2 regions of the Pseudomonas sp. F1_0610 genome follow, and region 1 is predicted to be linked to the other one. Evidence: predicted binding sites of a transcription regulator. Region 1 holds the regulator's gene; the other holds the start of a gene.

Region 1 (10,368 bases):
TTTTCCATGTTTTTGCTCATCTGAACGCCTTGATGCTGTACGTGCTGAGCAAATGGCCAATAAGGAAACGCCTCGTTATGATGGACATTGCATGCATATTGAAGCTGGTGAAGCGCAACGGCGAGTAGCGGCGGGTGAATCTCATGTAATACGTATGAAAGTCCCCACTGAAGGCGTCTGTGTCGTAAAAGACATGTTGCGCGGCGAAGTTGAAATTGGCTGGGATCGTATGGATATGCAGGTACTAATGAAAGCTGACGGCCTGCCCACCTACTTCCTAGCCAATGTGGTGGATGACCATTTAATGGGAATTACCCATGTGTTACGAGGCGAAGAGTGGCTACCCTCAGCACCAAAACTCATTAAGCTTTATGAGTATTTTGGCTGGGAGCAACCAGAGCTTTGTTATATGCCATTATTGCGCAACCCCGATAAGAGCAAACTTTCTAAGCGTAAAAATCCTACGTGTATTACCTTCTATCGTGATATGGGGTATTTGCCAGAAGCCTTATTGAACTACTTAGGACGCATGGGCTGGTCAATGCCAGATGAGCGTGAAAAATTTTCATTAGATGAAATGATTGAGCACTTTGATATTAATCGTGTTTCATTAGGCGGCCCTATTTTTGATTTGGAAAAACTATCTTGGCTAAACGGACAATGGGTACGTGATTTAAGTGTAGAAGACTTTGCTAAAGAGGTTCAGAAATGGGCGTTCAATACTGAACATTTGATGAAAATTGCGCCTCATGTTCAAGGTCGAGTTGAAAACTTTAGCCAAATTGCACCTTTAGCGGGATTTTTCTTTAGCGGTCAAGTACAAACCAGCAAAGAACAGTATGCACATAAGAAACTAGACGAAGCACAAGTACGCCAAACAATGCAATTTGTGCTTTGGAAACTGGAAGCCTTGCGCCAATGGAATAAAGACGCCATTACAGAATGTATTAATCTTGTTGGTGCTGCACTTGAATTGAAACTCCGTGACATTATGCCTTTAATGTTTGTCGCTATCAGTGGGCAAGCCAGCTCGGTTTCTGTATTGGATGCTATGGAAATTTTAGGGCCTGATATTACACGCTTTCGTTTGCGTCAGGCTTTAGAGGTTCTAGGCGGCGTTTCTAAAAAAGAAACTAAAGAGTGGGAAAAACAATATAGCCAAACATTAGGCTAATAAAAAAACCGCACAATGCTTTGCAGCACTGTGCGGTAATCAATCTAAGTAGGGTGCTTAGATTGAGAAGGGATGCTTAATATTTAGGCTTTGCGATTCGCCTAAGCGAGCTGCTCGAATAAGCTTGCGTTGGGCGCTAGGTACTAAAGGGTTTAGCCAGCTAATAACAGTATGGCTTTTGCCTAAACGCAATGCCTCACAGGCTAATTCTTGACTACTTTGTAAGCCGCTTGGGCGTAGAATTAATATCCGCTCACGGTTTAACCCTGCATCGCGTAACCACTGCTGGGTTAGTGCAGCGGGTGGGGAAATAAATGTTAGCCAACGCTCACCTTGTTCTTCACTTAGTGCGCGCAACATAGGCGCTAATAAGTGCAAACACTGATGTTCACTGCCCTGTAAACTGATTTCACTAAAAAAATCTGAGGCATTAGTAGCTGTTTCAGGAGAAGCTTTACGTACAACAGAAACCGCAGGCGATACAGATGTATTAAAAGAAGCAAATAACGGTAACTGAGCATGTTGGGTTGCTGTTTGAAATTGCATAGCTGTTCTCCTTATCGGCGAATAACGCCCACGCTTAAGCCTTCAATGACAAATTCTTGAGAAGTTAAATCAACTTTAATAGGCGCAAACTCTTCGTTTTCAGCTAAAAGCCATACGGTATTACCTTCACGTTTAAAGCGCTTTACCGTAACTTCGTCATCTATGCGGGCTACGATGACTTGGCCGTTACGTGCTTCTCTAGTGGTATGTACAGCGAGTAAATCGCCATCAAAAATACCGATGTTTTTCATACTCATACCACGTACTTGTAGCAAATAGTCAGCTTGAGGATGAAAAAAATCAGGGTTAATCTTGCACGTACTTTCAATGTGTTGTTCCGCAAGGATAGGGCTACCAGCGGCTACACGGCCAATAATAGGAAGCTCATTATCATTACTGGCTAAAGATGTTACAGGCTCATCGTCGAACGGTTCAGTAATACGAATACCACGTGAAGCACCAGGGGTCATTTCTATAGCGCCTTTGCGTGCCAATGCTTTTAAATGATCCTCTGCGGCATTAGGAGAGCGAAAGCCAAGTTCTTTGGAGATTTCAGCACGAGTTGGAGGAAAACCATTGGTTTCAATCCAGTCCTTTAGGAAATTTAAAATTTCCGTTTGGCGTTTAGTCAGTTTGATCATGGCAGTACTCTGTATTTTTAATCATTGACTGTGATTATATACAGTAAATAGCAAATGGCAAGTACTGAGTGTAAATCAGGATGAAAGGTAGCCTAAAGTTTTTGCAGGTAAGCCATAACGTCGGGTGCTCCAGCTTCAAGTAAGCTTTCAGCCAATAAATTGGAGTGGCTATGGTTACGTGGCAACAGAAGCCATTCAATATACGGATAGGGAGCGCGGCTAATAGCTAGGCGGGCATATGGCAGTTCACATTTGATTAAAAACGACATAAAAGCAGGATGACTCCAGGTCTCATGTGGCATTGAAATAATGTGATAACTTGCTTTTAGCTGGGATAGTGCAATGGCGTTAATGCTATGTTTTTGAATAATAACAGGCACTGCGGTGTCAAGCTTACGTAAACGAGCATAATTTTGTGCGCAAACAAAATGGGCCAAACTAGCATTGGGGCGTGCATTCCAAAAATAGCTGTCATTTAGCCAGCCAACTTGCTCAACAGTAATAGGTGTATATTTATCAACAAAGCATAATTTTAAAGCAGCTTCAAAATCCTTGTAGCTTAAAATGCGTGCATCACGACAGTAAAAGCTTTTAGAAAAGGTTTGAAGACTATTGGCCAGTTCAGGTATCACTGGAGGGCAATTAATGCCATCAAAATCAGCAATAGAAAACACAGGATTTTCTACTGTAGTGGTAGTCACAATATGCTTTAAATAATTGTAAGCCTGCTCTTTATCTTGCTGTACAGGACCTGATAAGCCATTACTAGGCAATTGGATTAGACGTTGAATAGCAATGCACCTAGGTAGAAAAATATCAAACTTAGGAGCAAAAAGTGGGGCATAGGGGAGATCAACAGCCTCTTCAAGCTGTTTATAAAAACTGGCTGACTGACCACGCCGCGTCAATTTTGTTGTTAGACGTAGTATTGATTGCAACATAGTACTGCCTATTCCTCCATCAATTTTTTGCATAGTTCCATTGTGCAGTGTAAGTTTAACTGTTTTACTCAGTACAAATCTGAGCTCGCTCACGAAATATATAAAAAAGCCACGCTAAAATTAGGCTTATTTTGTAAAAAATGCGAAGTAGCCAAAGATTTTAGTATACTTATCCTTCTTTCTTATATTCACCATTGATGCCTCTTGCCATGTATAGCTTTGCGCGAAATTTATTATTCAAGTTTTCCCCTGAAACATCTCATGAGTTATCACTAGACTTAATTGGAGCCGCTGGGCGACTAGGTATTGTCCCTCTTTTATCAAAGAAAGTTCCCGCTTGTCCTGTAAATGTGATGGGGATACAGTTTCCCAACCCTGTAGGCCTTGCCGCTGGACTTGATAAAAATGGCGAAGCAATTGATGGTCTGTCACAAATGGGCTTTGGGTTTATTGAAATAGGCACAGTTACACCACGGGCACAACCAGGTAATCCTAAACCTAGACTATTTAGATTGCCACAAGCGCAAGCCATTATTAATCGCATGGGCTTTAATAATAAAGGTGTGGACTATTTGTTGCAGCGTGTACAGGCAGCAAAGTACCGTGGTGTATTAGGAATTAATATTGGCAAAAATTTTAGTACCCCCGTAGAACGGGCTGCTGAAGACTATTTGTATTGCTTGGAAAAAGTCTATGGTTATGCCAGCTATGTCACTGTAAATGTTAGCTCACCTAACACCCCAGGTTTACGTTCCTTGCAATTTGGCGACGTATTACGTCAACTCCTTGAAACCCTACACGACAAGCAAACCTATCTTACTTCGTTGTATGGGCGTCACGTGCCTATTGCGATAAAAATTGCCCCTGATATGACCGACGAGGAAATTCAACAGGTTGCACAGATTTTGCTAGAGACAGGTATGGATGCTGTCATTGCTACTAATACAACGGTTGAGCGTATTGGTGTGGAAGGTATGGCGTATGCCAATGAAACAGGTGGCTTGTCTGGCGCTCCTGTACGGCATAAAAGCACGCATGTTGTTAGTGTCCTAGCAGAGAATTTGAAGGGGAAACTGCCAATTATTGCGGTAGGGGGAATAACTGAAGGGCAGCATGCTGCTGAAAAAATTGCAGCTGGAGCGAGTTTAGTGCAAATTTATTCAGGCTTTATTTACCAAGGGCCTGACTTAATTCGCCAATCTGTAGATGCGATTGCAAAGCAGCCAGCTCGAAAATTTTAAGTCATAGAAAGGCAGCTAATTTAGCTGCCTTTTAGCGGCTGTCAACCTACAGCATTGAGCTCATTAAAACGATGCAGGCCAGCTGTGCCCGTCAGCCCATCCCATTGATCACTACGTCCTTCACGCCAGCCATTAAGCCAAGCCTGTCGAGCAGAAGTTGTATTGAATGGACAGCAATCCTTGGATTTTCCAGTTAAACCGTTTTGGTAGCCGCGAATAAATGCGCGAGTCAGGGGGTTTCTTTTCAATCGTCTCATAAAGCGGTTGCCTCACAGATATCTCTAGTGGGTTATTGGGATATTGCTTTATTGATTTAATTAAACAGATAGAGGGTTAATAGGATTAGGTTGCACATGCAACACTACTCTTGTAATAGGTATGACATGAAATAGAAACTGCCAAAAAGTTATAAATAAATATTTTTTTATGCATATTTGGCTAAGTTACTGTTTTTTATCTGCTTGAAATAGGTGCAACATAAGCTTTTCTCTATTTTAAATGTTACTTTTGTTAACTGATTTGTAATCTAACAGCAGATAAGGCTATTTTTTACTCAACTACAGATAAAAATAAAGTAAAAGATTAAGTCCAAAGTCTAGCGCTTTTGGCTGGGCGCTTTATACTGCGTGGAAATTTTTAAAGGCGGTATTGCTATGTCTCAATTGTATGAACTTTCTTTAACTTGCCCTAAAAGCCTAGAAGGGTTACTGGTTGAAGAAGCCACCGAGCTAGGCTTGCAAGCGGCACGCGAGCGAGTGGCCGTAGTACAAGGGCAAGGTACATTAGAAACAGCATACCGCTTATGCCTCTGGTCGCGCTTAGCTAATCGCGTACTATTAGTTATTCATAAATTTGATGCAAAAACCGCAGATGAGCTGTATCAACGTATCTATGAAATGGATTGGGCCGATCATTTAACCAACCAAAGCACCATGGCTATTGAGTTCTCAGGCAAGGGGGCAGGCATTGATAATACGCATTTTGGCGCATTAAAGGTTAAAGATGCGATTGTTGATCGGTTGAGGGATCGTTTAGGGAATCGTCCAAGCATTGAAAAGCGCAATCCAGATTTACGCATTAACGTACATGTGCAGCGCAATGCTGTGGTTGTATCCCTAGACCTATCAGGTACCAGCCTACATCAACGCGGTTATCGTTTGCAGCAAGGCGCGGCGCCATTAAAAGAAAACCTTGCAGCAGCGATACTTATTCGATCAGGTTGGAAAGACTTAGCCAAGCAAGGTGCTGCACTGACAGACCCAATGTGCGGTGTAGGCACCTTTCTAGTGGAAGGCGCAATGATCGCTGCTGATATTGCACCGAACTTAAAACGTCAAGAGTGGGGCTTTACTCACTGGCAAGGGCACATTCCAAGCATTTGGACGCGCTTGTTAGAAGAAGCCCAGCAACGAGCAGTACAGGGTTTAAGCCAAACACCTAATTGGATTCGTGGTTATGAAGCTGATCCTCGATTAATTCAGCCAGCACGCAATAATATTGAACGTGCTGGACTAGCTGATTGGGTTAAGATTTATCAAGGTGAATTGGCTACTTTTGAACCGCATCCAGATAAAAATCAAACAGGGTTAGTAGTGTGTAACCCGCCTTACGGTGAACGCTTAGGCGAAGAAGCCAGTTTGCTTTATTTATATCAACATCTAGGACAACGCTTGCGCCAATATTGCTTGCACTGGCAAGCCGCTGTATTTACAGGCGCACCTCAGCTAGGCAAGCGCATGGGGCTACGCAGCCACAAGCAATATGCTTTTTTTAATGGTGCTTTACCTTGTAAGCTGTTGCTATTTAAAGTGGAAACAGATCAGTTTGTAACGGGTGATAATGCTGCTGCGCAAACTGATAAATTACTCGCTGATGCCTTAGAGCCAGCACGATTAAGTGAAGGCGCACAAATGTTTGCTAATCGCTTAAAGAAAAATCTTAAAGCATTAAGTAAATGGGTGAAAAACGAACAAATTGACTGCTATCGCTTATATGATGCTGATATGCCAGAGTACGCAGTGGCTATTGATGTGTATGGCAACCAAGTACATGTTCAAGAATACGCCGCACCTAAAACGATTGATGAGAATAAAGCGCAAGCACGTTTTTTGGATGTCATAGCTGCTTTACCTAGCGTGTTAGGTGTAAAAGCTGAGCATATTGCCATTAAACGGCGCGAACGTCAGGCAGGCTTGCGTCAATATGAGCGTCAAGCACAAAAAGGCGAATTTTTTGAAGTTCAAGAAGCAGGCGCTAAGTTGCTTGTAAACTTAACTGATTATTTAGATACAGGATTATTTCTAGATCATCGCCCAATGCGGCGCAAAATCCAGCAAGAAGCTAAAGGTAAGCGCTTCTTAAACCTATTTTGTTATACAGGTTCAGTGACTGTGCATGCGGCTGTAGGCGGTGCACGTAGTAGTACAAGTGTTGACTTGTCAAAAACCTATTTAGACTGGGCAAGACGTAATTTAGCACTCAATGGCTTTTCTGATAAGCATCGTTTAGAGCAAGGCGATGTTATGCAATGGATTGCCCAAGATCGCAATGAATATGACGTGATCTTTATTGATCCACCTACATTTTCTAACTCAAAACGGATGGAAGGTGTATTTGATGTGCAACGTGATCACGTACAATTGATTAGCCAAGCAATGCAACGTTTAGCTAAAAACGGTGTGCTCTATTTTTCGAACAACTTTCGCCGTTTTGAGTTAGATGAGAGCATAATGCAGCGCTATACTGTTGTAGAAATCAGCGCCCAAACATTGGATCCTGACTTTAAACGCAACACTAAAATTCACCGAGCATGGCGCATCAGCCACGCCGAGTGATTTATATCTCGCACATCTAATACAAGCCTGTATGATGTGCCACTTTATTTAAGACTCACCGCGAGGTGCTCACATGAGCGAAGATCTACTAGACCAAGAACTGCCAGAAATCACAGGCGAAAAACTCCAGAAAGTCCTAGCACGTCTAGGCTTAGCTTCACGCCGTGAAATTGAACAATGGATTAAAAACGGACGTATTAAAGTAAACGGCCAAATAGCTACTTTAGGTGCTCGCGTTGAAAGTACAGATCAAATAACTGTTGATGAACGTCCTCTTAAGCGCGAAGACGTAAATCAAAGTGTTCGCCGTGTATTAATTTATAACAAACCCGAAGGCGAAGTTTGTACACGCAATGATCCTGAAGGGCGCCCAACGATCTTTGATCGTTTGCCACGCCCTAAAGTAGGACGCTGGATTAATATAGGCCGTTTAGATATTAATACCTCAGGTTTATTACTCTTCACTACCGACGGTGAATTAGCAAACCGCATGATGCACCCGTCCTTTGAGATGGACCGCGAATATGCTGTACGCGTGCGTGGCGAAGTCACTGACGAAATGATCGAAACGTTAAAAAATGGTGTAGTACTAGAAGACGGCCCAGCTAAGTTCACTGATATTCAAGTTGCCCCAGAAGGTGATGGTCTAAACCGTTGGTATCATTGCGTTGTAATGGAAGGCCGTAACCGCGAAGTACGCCGTTTATGGGAATCTCAAGGCGTTATTGTGAGCCGGTTAAAACGCGTGCGCTTTGGACCTGTCTTTTTAAATTCAGAGATTCGTTTAGGCCGCTGGCGCGAAATGAGCCAATATGAATTGGATGTGCTCAGCAAAGAAGTAGGTCTAGAGCCTGTAGCCTTACCAGAAGGCACTATAAAAGACAAAGACCAGCAAGAGCGTTTACAGCGCAAAATTGCTAAACCAGTGAGTACTAAGCATAACAATCAACGCTTTAAACCACGCGAAGAACGCGAAGGCCGCGATGAATTTAGCCGCGAAAAACCAAGTAATCGTCGTTCAAACCGCCCAGGTAGTAATGAACAAACCGAATCTCGCCCAGCCCGTAGCAAACAGACCGAGCAGCGTCGAACTCGCCCTGAGCAAAGCGGAAGAAACTCACGTACAGAAAACAGAGAACAAGGCGCGGAGCGTCGCGGCTCAAGATATAATAACAGCCGTCGCTCCAATAACAGTGATAGCGGCAACACAAGTAAACACCGTAAACCAAATGATGCACAACCCAACCGCCGTATTTTACGCAGCGAAAACGACGCTGACGTAAAACCAAACCGCTCGCTACGTAAAGCTAAATAATCTTAACTCAAATAAAAGCCCAGCTAAAAATGCTGGGCTTTTTTATAACAGGATTAAGTTTAGTTTATTAGCTTAGTTGGCACTGTGCTAATTGCATAGTAGTTTTAATCTATTCCTCGTCCAATGCACCCATTGCGGTGGTGTTGAAGCCACCGTCTACGTAGAGGATTTCGCCACTGATGCCGGAGGCGAGGTCGGAGCAAAGGAAGGCACCAGCATTGCCTACTTCTTCAATAGTTACATTGCGGCGAAGTGGAGTTTGTTTTTCGTTGGCGCTTAGCATTTTACGGAAGTTTTTAATGCCAGAAGCCGCTAATGTGCGAATTGGGCCAGCAGATACGGCGTTTACGCGCGTACCTTCTGGGCCAAGGCTGCCAGCGAGGTAACGTACGCCAGCTTCAAGGCTGGCCTTTGCCATGCCCATTACATTGTAGTTAGGCATGGTGCGCTCAGCTCCTAGGTAGCTAAGCGTTAGAATGCTGCCATTGCGCCCTTGCATTAATGGGCGGCCAGCTTTGGCTAAAGCTACAAGGCTGTAAGCACTAATGTCGTGTGCAATTTTAAAGCCATCGCGTGTGGTTACTTCAGTAAAGTCGCCGTCTAGTTGGTCACCTGGTGCAAAGCCAACGGAGTGTACTATGCCGTCTAGGCCGTCCCATTGTTTAGCCAGTTCTTTAAATACGTTTTCGATGTCAGCGTCATTGGCTACATCGCATGGAAAACATAGGCTGGGGTTTGAGCCCCAGCTTTCAGCAAATTCTTCTACACGTCCTTTTAACTTGTCATTTTGATAGGTGAAGGCTAGCTCTGCGCCTTCACGGTGCATGGCAGCAGCAATGCCTGATGCAATTGATAATTTACTGGCAACACCTACGATCAAAATGCGCTTTCCAGTTAAAAATCCCATGGTTATTCCTCTTTACAAGTGATTTCTTCTATTGGCTGCGTTAAAAAAGCAGCAGCCAACAATTGTTGGGTGTAGTTATCTTGTGGCTGGCTAAATATTGATTTAGCACTGCCAGATTCAACGACTTTACCGTCGCGCATTACTATTAGCTGATGACAGAGCGCTTTTACCACTGCAAGGTCATGGCTAATGAATATGTATGTGAGGTTGTATTTGACCTGTAAGTCACGTAATAACGTGACAACTTGCTTCTGTACTGTGCGATCTAGTGCAGAAGTAGGTTCATCTAACACAATCAGTTGAGGCTTTAGTACCAATGCGCGCGCAATTGAAATGCGCTGGCGTTGCCCGCCTGAGAACTCATGCGGATAGCGGTGGCGTGTTTGCGGATCAAGACCTACTTCGTTAAGCACCTGTATGATTGCCTGCTCACGTTGTTGTTGATCACCGATATTATGGACGTCTAAACCTTCGCCTATAATTTCAGCTACGCTCATCCGAGGGCTTAGGCTACCAAAAGGATCTTGAAAGACGATTTGTAACTGTCGGCGCAAGGAGCGTAGCTGTTTATTGGCAAGACAGTGTAGGGCGTTACCGGCAAACACAATAGGACCTTGGCTGTCTATCAAGCGTAGTAAGGCTAAACCTAAGGTGGATTTTCCTGAGCCACTTTCTCCTACCACGCCAAGGGTTTGGCCTTGTGCCAACTGAATATCTATGCCATCAACTGCTTTAATATGGCTAACTGTGCGTTGCAGAAAACCACGCT
Region 2 (10,368 bases), on a different contig from region 1:
CGTAATGGCTTGCGTACGATTGCTGTTGGTACTAGTGATCAAGAAAGTATGGATTTACGTCATGTCTCTAATAATGCTGATATTAAAGAAGGTGACTTGTTAGTTACTTCTGGTATGGGGCAGCGTTTTCCAGCGGGTTATCCTGTTGCCATTGTGACCCATGTAGAGCCAAGTAGTAGTCAGCCATTTGCACAAATTGCAGCGAAACCAACTGCTGCTTTGTCTCGAACTCGTTTTTTTATGTTGGTTTTTAACAAACAAGATGCTATCGACTTGCGTAAAGAGCAGCTGGAGCAGGTTGAAGATAATGAGCGTGCGGTTGAGCAGGCGAGTGAGGTCCTACAGGGCATAGAAAAGCCTAAAGCAAGTGAGGCTAATCCATGAGTCGTATGCCATTAAATAATCTATGGGCACTGATTATTGTGAGTTTAACCATTGCTTTGGTGCTCTCAGTTGCACCTATACCTGTGTTTTTAGAAACTGCTCGACCACTTTGGGTGCCACTCTTTCTAACCTATTGGGTACTGATTGTTCCCGATCGTGTTGGATTAACCACTGCTTGGGTATGTGGTTTATTACAAGATATTCTGTCTTATACTTTTTTAGGACAGCATGCGCTTATCTATAGCGTAATGATTTTTTTTGTAGTGTTTGTTCACCGTAGATTCAGCATGTTTCCTGTTTGGCAGCAAGCGGCCGCCTTGTTTGTTTTTTATGTGTTAGGCCTGTTACTGCAACTATGGCTGATGGCTTTAGGTGGGCAGCGTATTCCTGCACTGTCGTTTTTGCTACCTGCTTTGGTAAGTAGTCTCTTATGGCCATGGTTATTCTTTTTAATGCGGCCCTTGACCAAGCGTTTAACTGTCTCTAGTGAAGATTAAAGAAGGAAAACGCATGCCATTGTTCTTAGCGTCAACCTCGCCACGTCGTGCTGATTTACTCAAGCAAATTGCTCAAACTTTTACTCAAACAGAAGTAACGATTGATGAAACGCCATATCAGCATGAAAACGCTCTGCATTATGTTGAACGCATGGCGCAAGAAAAAGCGAAGCAAGGCTTTATTCAGTTAGAACAGCAACAGGCCTATGTGCTAAGTGCAGATACTATTATAGAGCTTGATGGTGAAATTTTAGGCAAACCAAAAGACCAAGCAGATTCTTTTTCTATGCTAAAACGCTTATCGAATCGATCGCATTGGGTGCACACTGCCATTTGTCTAGTAAGTCAGGATGTGCAGCAAAGCTGTGTGGTAAGCAGCAAAGTCGAATTTAGAGCATTAACCGATGAAGAAATTAAGCTATATTGGCAGACAGGTGAGCCTTGTGATAAAGCCGGTAGCTATGCCATTCAAGGCTTAGCAGGTTCTTTTGTGCAGCGCATTGATGGCAGTTATTCAGCCATTGTTGGTTTGCCTTTAGCTGAAACGCTTTTAATGTTGCGCCAACAGGCTTTGTGAGATGCTGTAAGCATAGAAATTTTCTTAAGTTTTTATTCTTATATCTTTTTGCGGTGGATAGTTCATGAGTGAAGAAATCTTAATCAACATTACCCCGATGGAATCACGAGTGGCGATGGTTGAAAATGGAGTTCTACAAGAAGTTCATGTTGAGCGCACACTGCGTCGTGGCATTGTTGGGAATATCTATAAAGGGCGCGTAGTGCGCGTATTGCCGGGTATGCAAGCAGCCTTTGTGGACATTGGCCTTGATCGTGCCGCCTTTATCCATGCCTCAGAAGTTATTCCAGCTGAAGGTGCTAGCTCTGATTCAATTAGTAACCTTGTGCATGAAGGCCAAGCATTGGTTGTGCAAGTCACCAAAGATCCTATAGGTTCTAAAGGCGCACGACTAACGACCCATCTTTCTATTCCTTCACGTTATTTGGTCTATATGCCCAGTAACGACCATGTAGGTATTTCCTTACGCATTGAAGACGAAACCGAGCGTGAGCGTTTAAAACAGCTAATTAATGATTGTTTAGCCAGCGAACTGCCTGAGCAAAAAGGTGGCTTTATTCTACGAACGGCGGCAGAAGGTGCTGGGCAAGCCGAAGTGATGGCGGATATTCGCTATGTTCGTCGTTTATGGGCGCAGGTCGCTAAGTTAATGGAGAAAAATACTTGCCCTGCCTTGATCTATGAAGACCTTTCCCTTGCCATGCGCACACTACGTGATTTTGTTAGTGATAACACGGAAAAAGTACGTATAGATTCACGTGAAACCTACCAAAAAGCGCAGCAATTTGTAGCTGAATTAATGCCTGAAATTTCGCACATGCTTGAACATTATCCAGGCGAACGCCCATTGTTTGATTTATACAGTGTTGAGTCAGAAATACATAAGGCACTAGAGCGTAAAGTGCTGCTTAAATCTGGTGGTTATTTGGTAATTGACCAAACCGAAGCTATGACCACTATTGATGTGAATACAGGCGGCTTTGTTGGTCATCGTACGTTAGAAGAAACTATATTTAAAACCAACTTAGAAGCGGCTAATGCGATTGCGCGTCAATTACGTTTACGCAATTTAGGAGGCATCATTATCATCGACTTTATAGACATGGTCGATGAGGAGCATCAGCGCCAAGTATTGCGTCTGTTAGAGCGTCAACTAGAGCGCGATCATGCTAAAAACAATATTATTGGCATTACTGAACTAGGTTTAGTGCAGATGACGCGTAAGCGTACCCGTGAAAGTCTGATGCAAATTTTGTGTGAACCTTGCAGTGCATGTGCTGGACGTGGCGCATTACGCACAGCAGAAACAGTATGCTACGAGATTTTTCGGGAGATTTTGCGTGAAGCCCGAGCTTTTCAAGCAGAAGGCTATATGGTGCTAGCTAACCAAAATGTAGTTGACCGATTATTAGATGAGGAATCTGGTAATGTGGCTGATTTAGAATCCTTTATTGGTCGTCCTATTAAATTCCAAGTAGAAAGTTTGTATTCGCAAGAACAATACGATGTTGTTCTCCTATGAGATAACTATGGATGAAAAATCTCTTAACTTACATAAGTAAAATCAGTTACCTCCTGATTGGTGCAGCCCTGATATTGGCTGCGCTTTATGTAAGTATAGGGCGTGTAGTTATTCCTATGGCAGGGGAATACTCTCTAGAACTAGAGCAGTTTTTGCGTGAACGATTAAAGCAAGAGGTTAAAGTTGAGCGTCTTGAAGGCCAATGGCATATTTTTTCGCCTGTTTTTGTTGCCCATAATGTACATATAGGAAACGCTGATAGTGGAGTACATGTGCAGCGCTTAGCGTTAAAAATTAACTTATTAAGTAGTTTACTAGGCGCTGATTTAAACATAGAAAGTATTTTGCTCGATGGCGCTGATTTTCAGCTAGTACAGCAGCAAGGGCAGTGGCAGTTATTAGGGGTTAGTGCTCCAGAAGAAAGTACCAATGGCACAATAGATATACAAAAGCTGCTTAATTATTTGCAGAGTATCAAACAGCTTTACCTCGTTAATAGCCGAGCTGTAATGATGGCTGAAGATGCTCTGCCTTTATCCCTTACCTATATCAACCTTTCTTTAGATAACTCGGCCTTTAAGCAGCAGCTAAAAGGGCGCGTGAATTTTGCTGATGGAGAAAAGCTACAGTTGTCTCTTACGGGACAGCTAGATACAGAAAATTGGCGTAACAGTCGTTTTTCATCGTATGCCAGCCTGCCTAAAAGCCAATGGAGTCGTTTTATATCGCCAGCGCAGTTACAGGCTATTGGCATAGAGTCTGTGCATGCAGGTGTTGAGGTATGGTATGAACAAGCTGGTCAGAATCAGGGTAAGGGTGCCATTAAGTTTAATGCAGATAATATTGTGCTCAATAATACAGGTCGTTCAGTAGAGCTTAGCCACGTAAATCTCACTGGTTTTTATCGTGACAAAGAACAGTTGCGCACACTACATATCAGCCCTTTAGATTTTCAATTAGATGGCCAAAAATTAGCTGAGCCTCTCAATTTTTTGCTGAGTTATCAGCCTAAAACAGCCACATCTGAGCATGGCTTGCAGCTTATAAGCCAGCATTTGGTGGTTGATGATCTTTCGTACATGTTACAAAAACTCGCACCTTTGCCGGAAAAAGGACGAGACGTTATTGCTATTTTAGATGCAAAAGGCGTTATTAAAGACGCTAAGGCCACATGGTATTTTGATCGTGAAGGCAAAGAGCGCTTGCGCTATTTTATTCGACCCGTACAGTTAAATTATCAAGCATGGCAAGGTTCCCCTGCCTTAACTGGAATAAATGGCACTATTGAAGGTGATTTACTCAGTGGTGAACTAAATGCACAAGCTGAACAACCAGTAAGTTTGCATTTAGATCAGCTGTTTCCTAAACCTTGGGTGTACGACAAAGGCAATGTGCAGTTTAAATGGGATGTAACAGACGAAGGGGTACATCTGCAAGCGCCTGTGATTGATATGCAAGGGGCTATTGGACAACTACAAGGCAACTTAGACATCAAGCTCTATCATGCGCCAGATGTAAAAGACACCATGGACTTAACCATTAATATCTATAATGGTGATGCAGCCTACACTGAAAACTACCTACCTACCCGAGCACCGCATTTTAACAAAGACACGGCAAACTGGCTGACCAATGCAATTAAAGAAGGTTTCGTACGTCAAGGGTATTATAAATATAAAGGTCATTTGGTACCTGAAGAAAACGATCCTTCTGGTAGCTATCTATTCTTTGATGTTAGCAATGCTGTGATGGATTATCAGCCAGGTTGGCCCACTATTAGTGAAGCACAAGCGCAAGTGTATATTTCTCCTGGACAAGTGCGTGTTGAACATATTAACGGCAAAATTTTAGACACCCAAGTGAGTGATGCGCATGTTCAAGTAAGCTTTGCCGATTCGCTCAGCCAGCTAACAGTCTATGCGCCTATGCTGTCTAATGTGAATGATATCTTAACTATATTACGTAGTGCACCATTGCCCGTTAACCAAGAGCATTTTAAAGATTGGGATGGGGCTGGTATCGTACCAGCTCAGCTTGATTTAAAAATGCCATTAGATGATCCAGATAAAATTAAAGTAAAAGTAGCCTTTCAGCCGCGCTTAATTAGTCTACAAATGCAAGCTTATGACCTGTCATTGAGCCAGCTAAGAGGTGATTTTATTTTTGATAGTGATAAAGGCATTGCTGGTAAAAACGTACAGGGCCGTTTTTTGCATAATGATTTTACAGGACAGGTTCTAGCTACTGGCAAAAATGGCAAGCTGGCATCCAGTATCCAAGTGACTGGTGTTATGCCGGTAAATAGCTTGCAAACTTGGCTTGGAGTGAAACAGCCACTACCTGTTAAGGGGAAAATTCCTTACCAACTGCGCTTAAACTTAGATGCTAATCGCGTACAGTTGCAATTAAACTCATCATTACAAGGTATGGCTAGTGAGCTGCCCCTGCCTTTTGCCAAAACCGCGCGGGAAGTAGCGCCGTTAGCTTTAACTTTTGACTTAGGAAACCCTAGCAAAACACTAAAAGTAAACTACAAAGATCAGCTATTGAATGGTTATTTCGTAGCGCCTAATGGCGATTGGGCGCAGTTACAAGGCAATGTGCGTCTGGCTGACGGTATCGCCCAGCGGCCAACACGTGCTGGTATTTACGCTGTAGGTAAGATGACGGATTTTGATTTAGGCGCTTGGCAAGAGGTTTTAGAGCAACTACAAACAGATGACCTTAGCCAAACCAGCCTATTAAAAGAATTAGATGTAGTTATTGCCAAGCTAAAGGCCTTCGATCGTACCTTTACTGATATTTTTGTACAGGCTACAGCGCAACCTAAAGGCTTTAATATTGCTCTAAAATCACTGGATGTGGTGGGTGATGTAAAAATTAGGCAAAAATCACCTATTGATATAAAACTAGCGAGTTATCATGTAAGTAAAGATCCAGCAAGAGTCACAAATGATCCTTTAATAAACACTGACCCAAAAACTATACCAGCCTTTAATCTGGCGATTGATAAATTATATTTAGCAGATAACAGTATAATTAGCGATATTTCACTCAAGGCAAGGCCAACTAAAACAGGTATTAAAGTTACAGACCTAGCTGTCAATTTAAAGGGCTTATTATTATCAGGAGCCATTACTTGGGATGGTAGGGCTAAAAAAGCAAAAACACAGTTCTCAGGAACCCTGTCAGGCGCTAATGTGGGAGATATCCTCAAACGTTGGGGTTATGTTGACTCCTTAACCAGTGAAGGTTTTAGTGTAGCTATTACAGGTAATTGGCCAGGCTCCCCTCAAGACTTCGCATTAGAAAATTTTTCAGGTGTGGTCGATGCAAAGTTTAGCAATGGCATATTAAAGCGTGTTGAAGGTAGCGCCCAAGCGTTGCGTATTTTTGGTTTATTAAACTTTGATTCTATAGGGCGGCGTTTACGGCTAGATTTTCGTGATATTTTCGGTAAAGGCCTAGCATATGATAAAGCCAAGTTATCCTTACAGGCGCAGTATGGCGTTTATACGACACGCCAAGCTACACATATTAGTGGCCCCTCTAGCGACTTAACCTTGGCTGGCAGCATTAATTTACATACACAGCAGATAAATGGGCGGCTAGGTGTGACCTTGCCGGTATCTAACAACCTATCTATTGCCGCTATCATTGCCGGCGCTCCGGCTGTAGGGGGCGCTATTTTTGTGGTAGACAAGCTCATAGGCGATAAACTAGGTCGTGTAGCTACTGTTAATTACAGCATTAAAGGTAATTGGGATAATCCAGATATTAAGCCCGAGTTATTGGAAAAAGAGAAAAAATAGAGCAATGCAAGTCAAACAAGTCCTACCAGAGCAAGCGCCTATTGAGTTGTTGCTTATCGCAGACCCTAATTTAGAGAAGGTACAAGGCTATTTAGCGAAAAGTCTTTGCTGGGTAGTTGAGGAAAACCAGCAATGTTTAGGTGTAGCTGCAGCCTTACCTATTGCTGAGCATACCTATGAATTAATGAATATTGCGATCGCGGAAAACCAGCAACAAAAAGGCATAGGTGCTTTATTGCTAAAAGCTGTTATTGCGGATATTAAAGCGTTAGGAGCAACTGAGCTTGAGCTAGGTACAGGTACTTTTGGCCATCAACTAAGCTTTTATCAGCGCCATGGTTTTCGCGTTGATAGAATAGAAAAGAACTTTTTTCTAGATAACTATCCAGAGCCTATTTGGGAAAATGGAATTCAGCACCAAGATATGTTGCGCTTGGTGCTTCGTTTTAATTAGTTGCGCTGTAATAACTGCTTAGCATGTGCCAAAGACTCATCTGTTAACTCAATGCCACCAAGCATACGCGCTATTTCTTCTACGCGTTGCTCGTCAGTAAGCTGGCTAACAGCAGTACTGGTAGAGTTTTTCTCTCTTTTCTTATGTACAAATAAGTGCTGATGACCTTGAGCGGCAACTTGAGGTAGATGGGTTACAGTTAATACTTGCCCGCGCTCCCCTAATTGGCGTAATAGTTGGCCAACAATTTCAGCCGTAGGGCCACCAATACCCACATCCACCTCATCAAATACAAGGCTGGGAATCCGTGAGGTTTGAGCTGTAATAACTTGAATCGCTAAACTGATACGGGATAACTCACCACCAGAAGCTACTTTAGCTAATGCACGTAAAGGCTGCCCAGGGTTGGCACTTACTTGAAACTCAATACTTTCTAAGCCATTAGGATCTAACTGGATAGTTTTTGTGCGATTTAGCTCAATAGTAAAACGCCCTCCTGGCATACCCAGTTTTTGCATTTGCTGTTGCACTGCGTCAGAGAGTTTTTTGGCAGCTTGACCGCGTTTTTGACTCAGTTTTTCAGCTTGTTTCTGATAGTTTTTAGCCAGCTCCTCTACCTGTATGTTGAGCTGTTCTTGTTGGCTGTCGTCAGCATTCAAGGCTTCTAATTGAGTAAACAAGTCCTGTTGGAGTTGGTTTAATTCATGCGGCTGCACGCGATGCTTACGTGCTAAGCTATAAATAGCATCTAAGCGTGCCTCTATCCACTGTTGGCGTTCAGGATCGGCATCAAAGTGATCACAAAAGCGATTTAGCTCGCCAACAGCCTCCTCAACTTGAATTTGTGCACTGGCGATTAGGTTGGTTGCCTCAGTTAAAGCTTGGGGGGCGCCTTGCATGGAGGATAAACGATGCAAGCAGGTATTTAGAATGCTTAATACATTGGCGCTATCATTCTCACTACAGAGCTCAATCACTTGACGGCAGTTTTGCAGTAAACCAACAGCGTTGGTCAGGGTACGATGCTCGTTTTCTAGCTCGTCTAACTCATTCTCGCCTAGGCTAAGTTGATCAAGTTCCTCTAGCTGATAGCTGAGTAACTGGTGTTGTGCGCGTTGTTGTTCATTGCTTTGTGTAAGTTGCTCTAATTTACCTTTGCAACTGCGCCATTGATTGGCCAGTTGAGCTACTTCACTGGCTAGTTGGCTGGTGGTGGCGAACTCATCAAGTAAACGGCGATGGGTTTCTGGTTTGAGCAGTGAGTGGTGCTCATGCTGGCTATGAATATCAATTAAGTGTTCACCTAAGGCTTTAAGGTCGCCTAAGGTACAGCTGCTACCATTAATATATGCGCGGGAACGGCCTTCCGGGGTAATAACACGACGTAGAATGCACGACTCTTCTGCAGCTAAATCGCGTTCTGCCAGCCATGCTTTAGCTTCTGGAATATCTTTTAAGTCAAAGGTAGCACTAATTTCGGCTTTATCTGCATTGGGTCTGACTATTCCAGCCTCTGCTCTATCACCTAATGCCAAACCGAGAGCATCGAGCATAATAGATTTACCCGCACCTGTTTCGCCCGTAATGGTGCTCATGCCTGAGGAAAGCTCTAATTCTAAATGATCAACGATAGCGTAGTTAGTGATGGTCAGTTGTACCAGCATAGCCGTTCTCCAAATTAATGGCTGTTCATTTATACAGTTAAAATATAGGTTTTGGCAATAGTTTCTCTTGGCTTTATGTAAAAAATAAAAATAGTCCACATTTTTGATGTTGTCTCTTGAAGCTAGGCTAGCTCATCCCCATATAACCAGCCAAGTGCCAAAAGACGTTGCACATAGGAGCACACATGACTAACGAAACAAATCACGAAGAAAACCTAGTTGAGCCAGAAAGTTCAGCACAGCAAGCTGACGTAGAAGAGCTAGAGCAAGCACCAACTGAAGACTTAGCAGAGCGTGTAGCTCAGTTAGAAGGTGAGTTGGCCGATAGTAAATTACGCGCTGCAGCGGAAATTCAAAATATTCGCCGTCGCGCTGATCAAGATGTAGAAAAAGCACATAAGTTTGCGCTAGAAAAGTTCGCTAATGATTTACTAGCAGTGGTTGATGCACTTGAGCGTGGCTTGGCTATGACGAATGCTGAAGATGAAGCCAATAAAGCGGTGCGTGAAGGTATGGAGCAAACATTAAAGCTCTTTTTAGACACCTTAAAGCGCCACAATATTGAACAAATTAACCCATTAGGTGAGCCATTCAATCCAGAGCAGCATAATGCTGTTTCTATTCAACCAAGTGCAGATATGGAACCTAATAGCGTGTTACAGGTTTTCCAGCCAGGTTATTTAATTAATGGGCGAGTTATGCGTCCAGCGATGGTTGTCGTAAGCCAAGCAGTTTAATAGAGCAATTAGCAGTAGGGCTTGAAATATAAAAACCAGCCCATATTTATTAAAGCAAGATTAAATGGCGCAGCATAAAAGAAATTTAGGCTGTGTACTTCAAAGAGTTTCGGAGAGTTAATCATGGGAAAAATTATTGGTATTGACCTAGGTACAACTAACTCTTGTGTATCCGTGCTTGAAAACGGTGTTACAAAAGTTATTGAAAACGCAGAAGGTGCGCGTACTACTCCATCTATTGTTGCTTATGCCAACGATGGTGAAGTGCTTGTCGGTCAGTCTGCAAAACGTCAGGCAGTAACTAATCCAAAAAATACGCTATTTGCGGTTAAGCGTTTGATTGGTCGTCGTTTTGACGAAGAGGTTGTGCAAAAAGATATTAAGTTAGTGCCTTTTACCATCACTAAAGCTGACAATGGCGATGCTTGGGTTGAAGTGAAAGGTGACAAATTAGCACCACCACAAATTTCAGCTGAAGTGCTGAAAAAAATGAAAAAAACAGCAGAAGATTACCTAGGCGAAAAAGTAACTGAAGCTGTTATTACAGTACCAGCTTACTTTAATGATAGTCAGCGCCAAGCGACTAAAGATGCCGGTCGTATTGCTGGTCTTGATGTTAAACGTATTATTAACGAACCAACTGCAGCAGCCTTAGCTTACGGCTTAGACAAATCCAAAGGTGACCACACCATTGCAGTGTATGACTTAGGTGGCGGTACTT

The links. Region 1 encodes LexA, which represses DNA repair genes until DNA is damaged. Its sites were predicted from a motif close to CTGTNTNNNNANACAG; they were not measured.
Region 2: recN (DNA repair protein RecN) is a predicted target of LexA. The motif match lies at 8,932-8,947, and genes of this name have one in related genera.

What each region holds. Positions count from the first base shown of each region.
Region 1 is NZ_JAZDRH010000014.1:39,516-49,883, forward strand. Features, by position in the region: gene gltX (glutamate--tRNA ligase) at 1-1,174, shown strand, start outside; gene sulA (SOS-induced cell division inhibitor SulA) at 1,232-1,720, opposite strand; gene lexA (transcriptional repressor LexA) at 1,732-2,361, opposite strand; gene VQ643_RS09300 (DUF6685 family protein) at 2,454-3,302, opposite strand; gene VQ643_RS09305 (quinone-dependent dihydroorotate dehydrogenase) at 3,512-4,543, shown strand; gene rmf (ribosome modulation factor) at 4,585-4,800, opposite strand; gene rlmKL (bifunctional 23S rRNA (guanine(2069)-N(7))-methyltransferase RlmK/23S rRNA (guanine(2445)-N(2))-methyltransferase RlmL) at 5,197-7,377, shown strand; gene rluB (23S rRNA pseudouridine(2605) synthase RluB) at 7,451-8,692, shown strand; gene fabI (enoyl-ACP reductase FabI) at 8,802-9,599, opposite strand; gene VQ643_RS09330 (ABC transporter ATP-binding protein) at 9,602-10,368, opposite strand, start outside.
Region 2 is NZ_JAZDRH010000004.1:26,595-36,962, reverse strand. Features, by position in the region: gene mreC (rod shape-determining protein MreC) at 1-384, shown strand, start outside; gene mreD (rod shape-determining protein MreD) at 381-881, shown strand; gene VQ643_RS03475 (Maf family protein) at 895-1,458, shown strand; gene rng (ribonuclease G) at 1,523-2,980, shown strand; gene VQ643_RS03465 (YhdP family protein) at 2,992-6,792, shown strand; gene VQ643_RS03460 (GNAT family N-acetyltransferase) at 6,797-7,246, shown strand; gene recN (DNA repair protein RecN) at 7,243-8,910, opposite strand; gene grpE (nucleotide exchange factor GrpE) at 9,096-9,647, shown strand; gene dnaK (molecular chaperone DnaK) at 9,771-10,368, shown strand, end outside.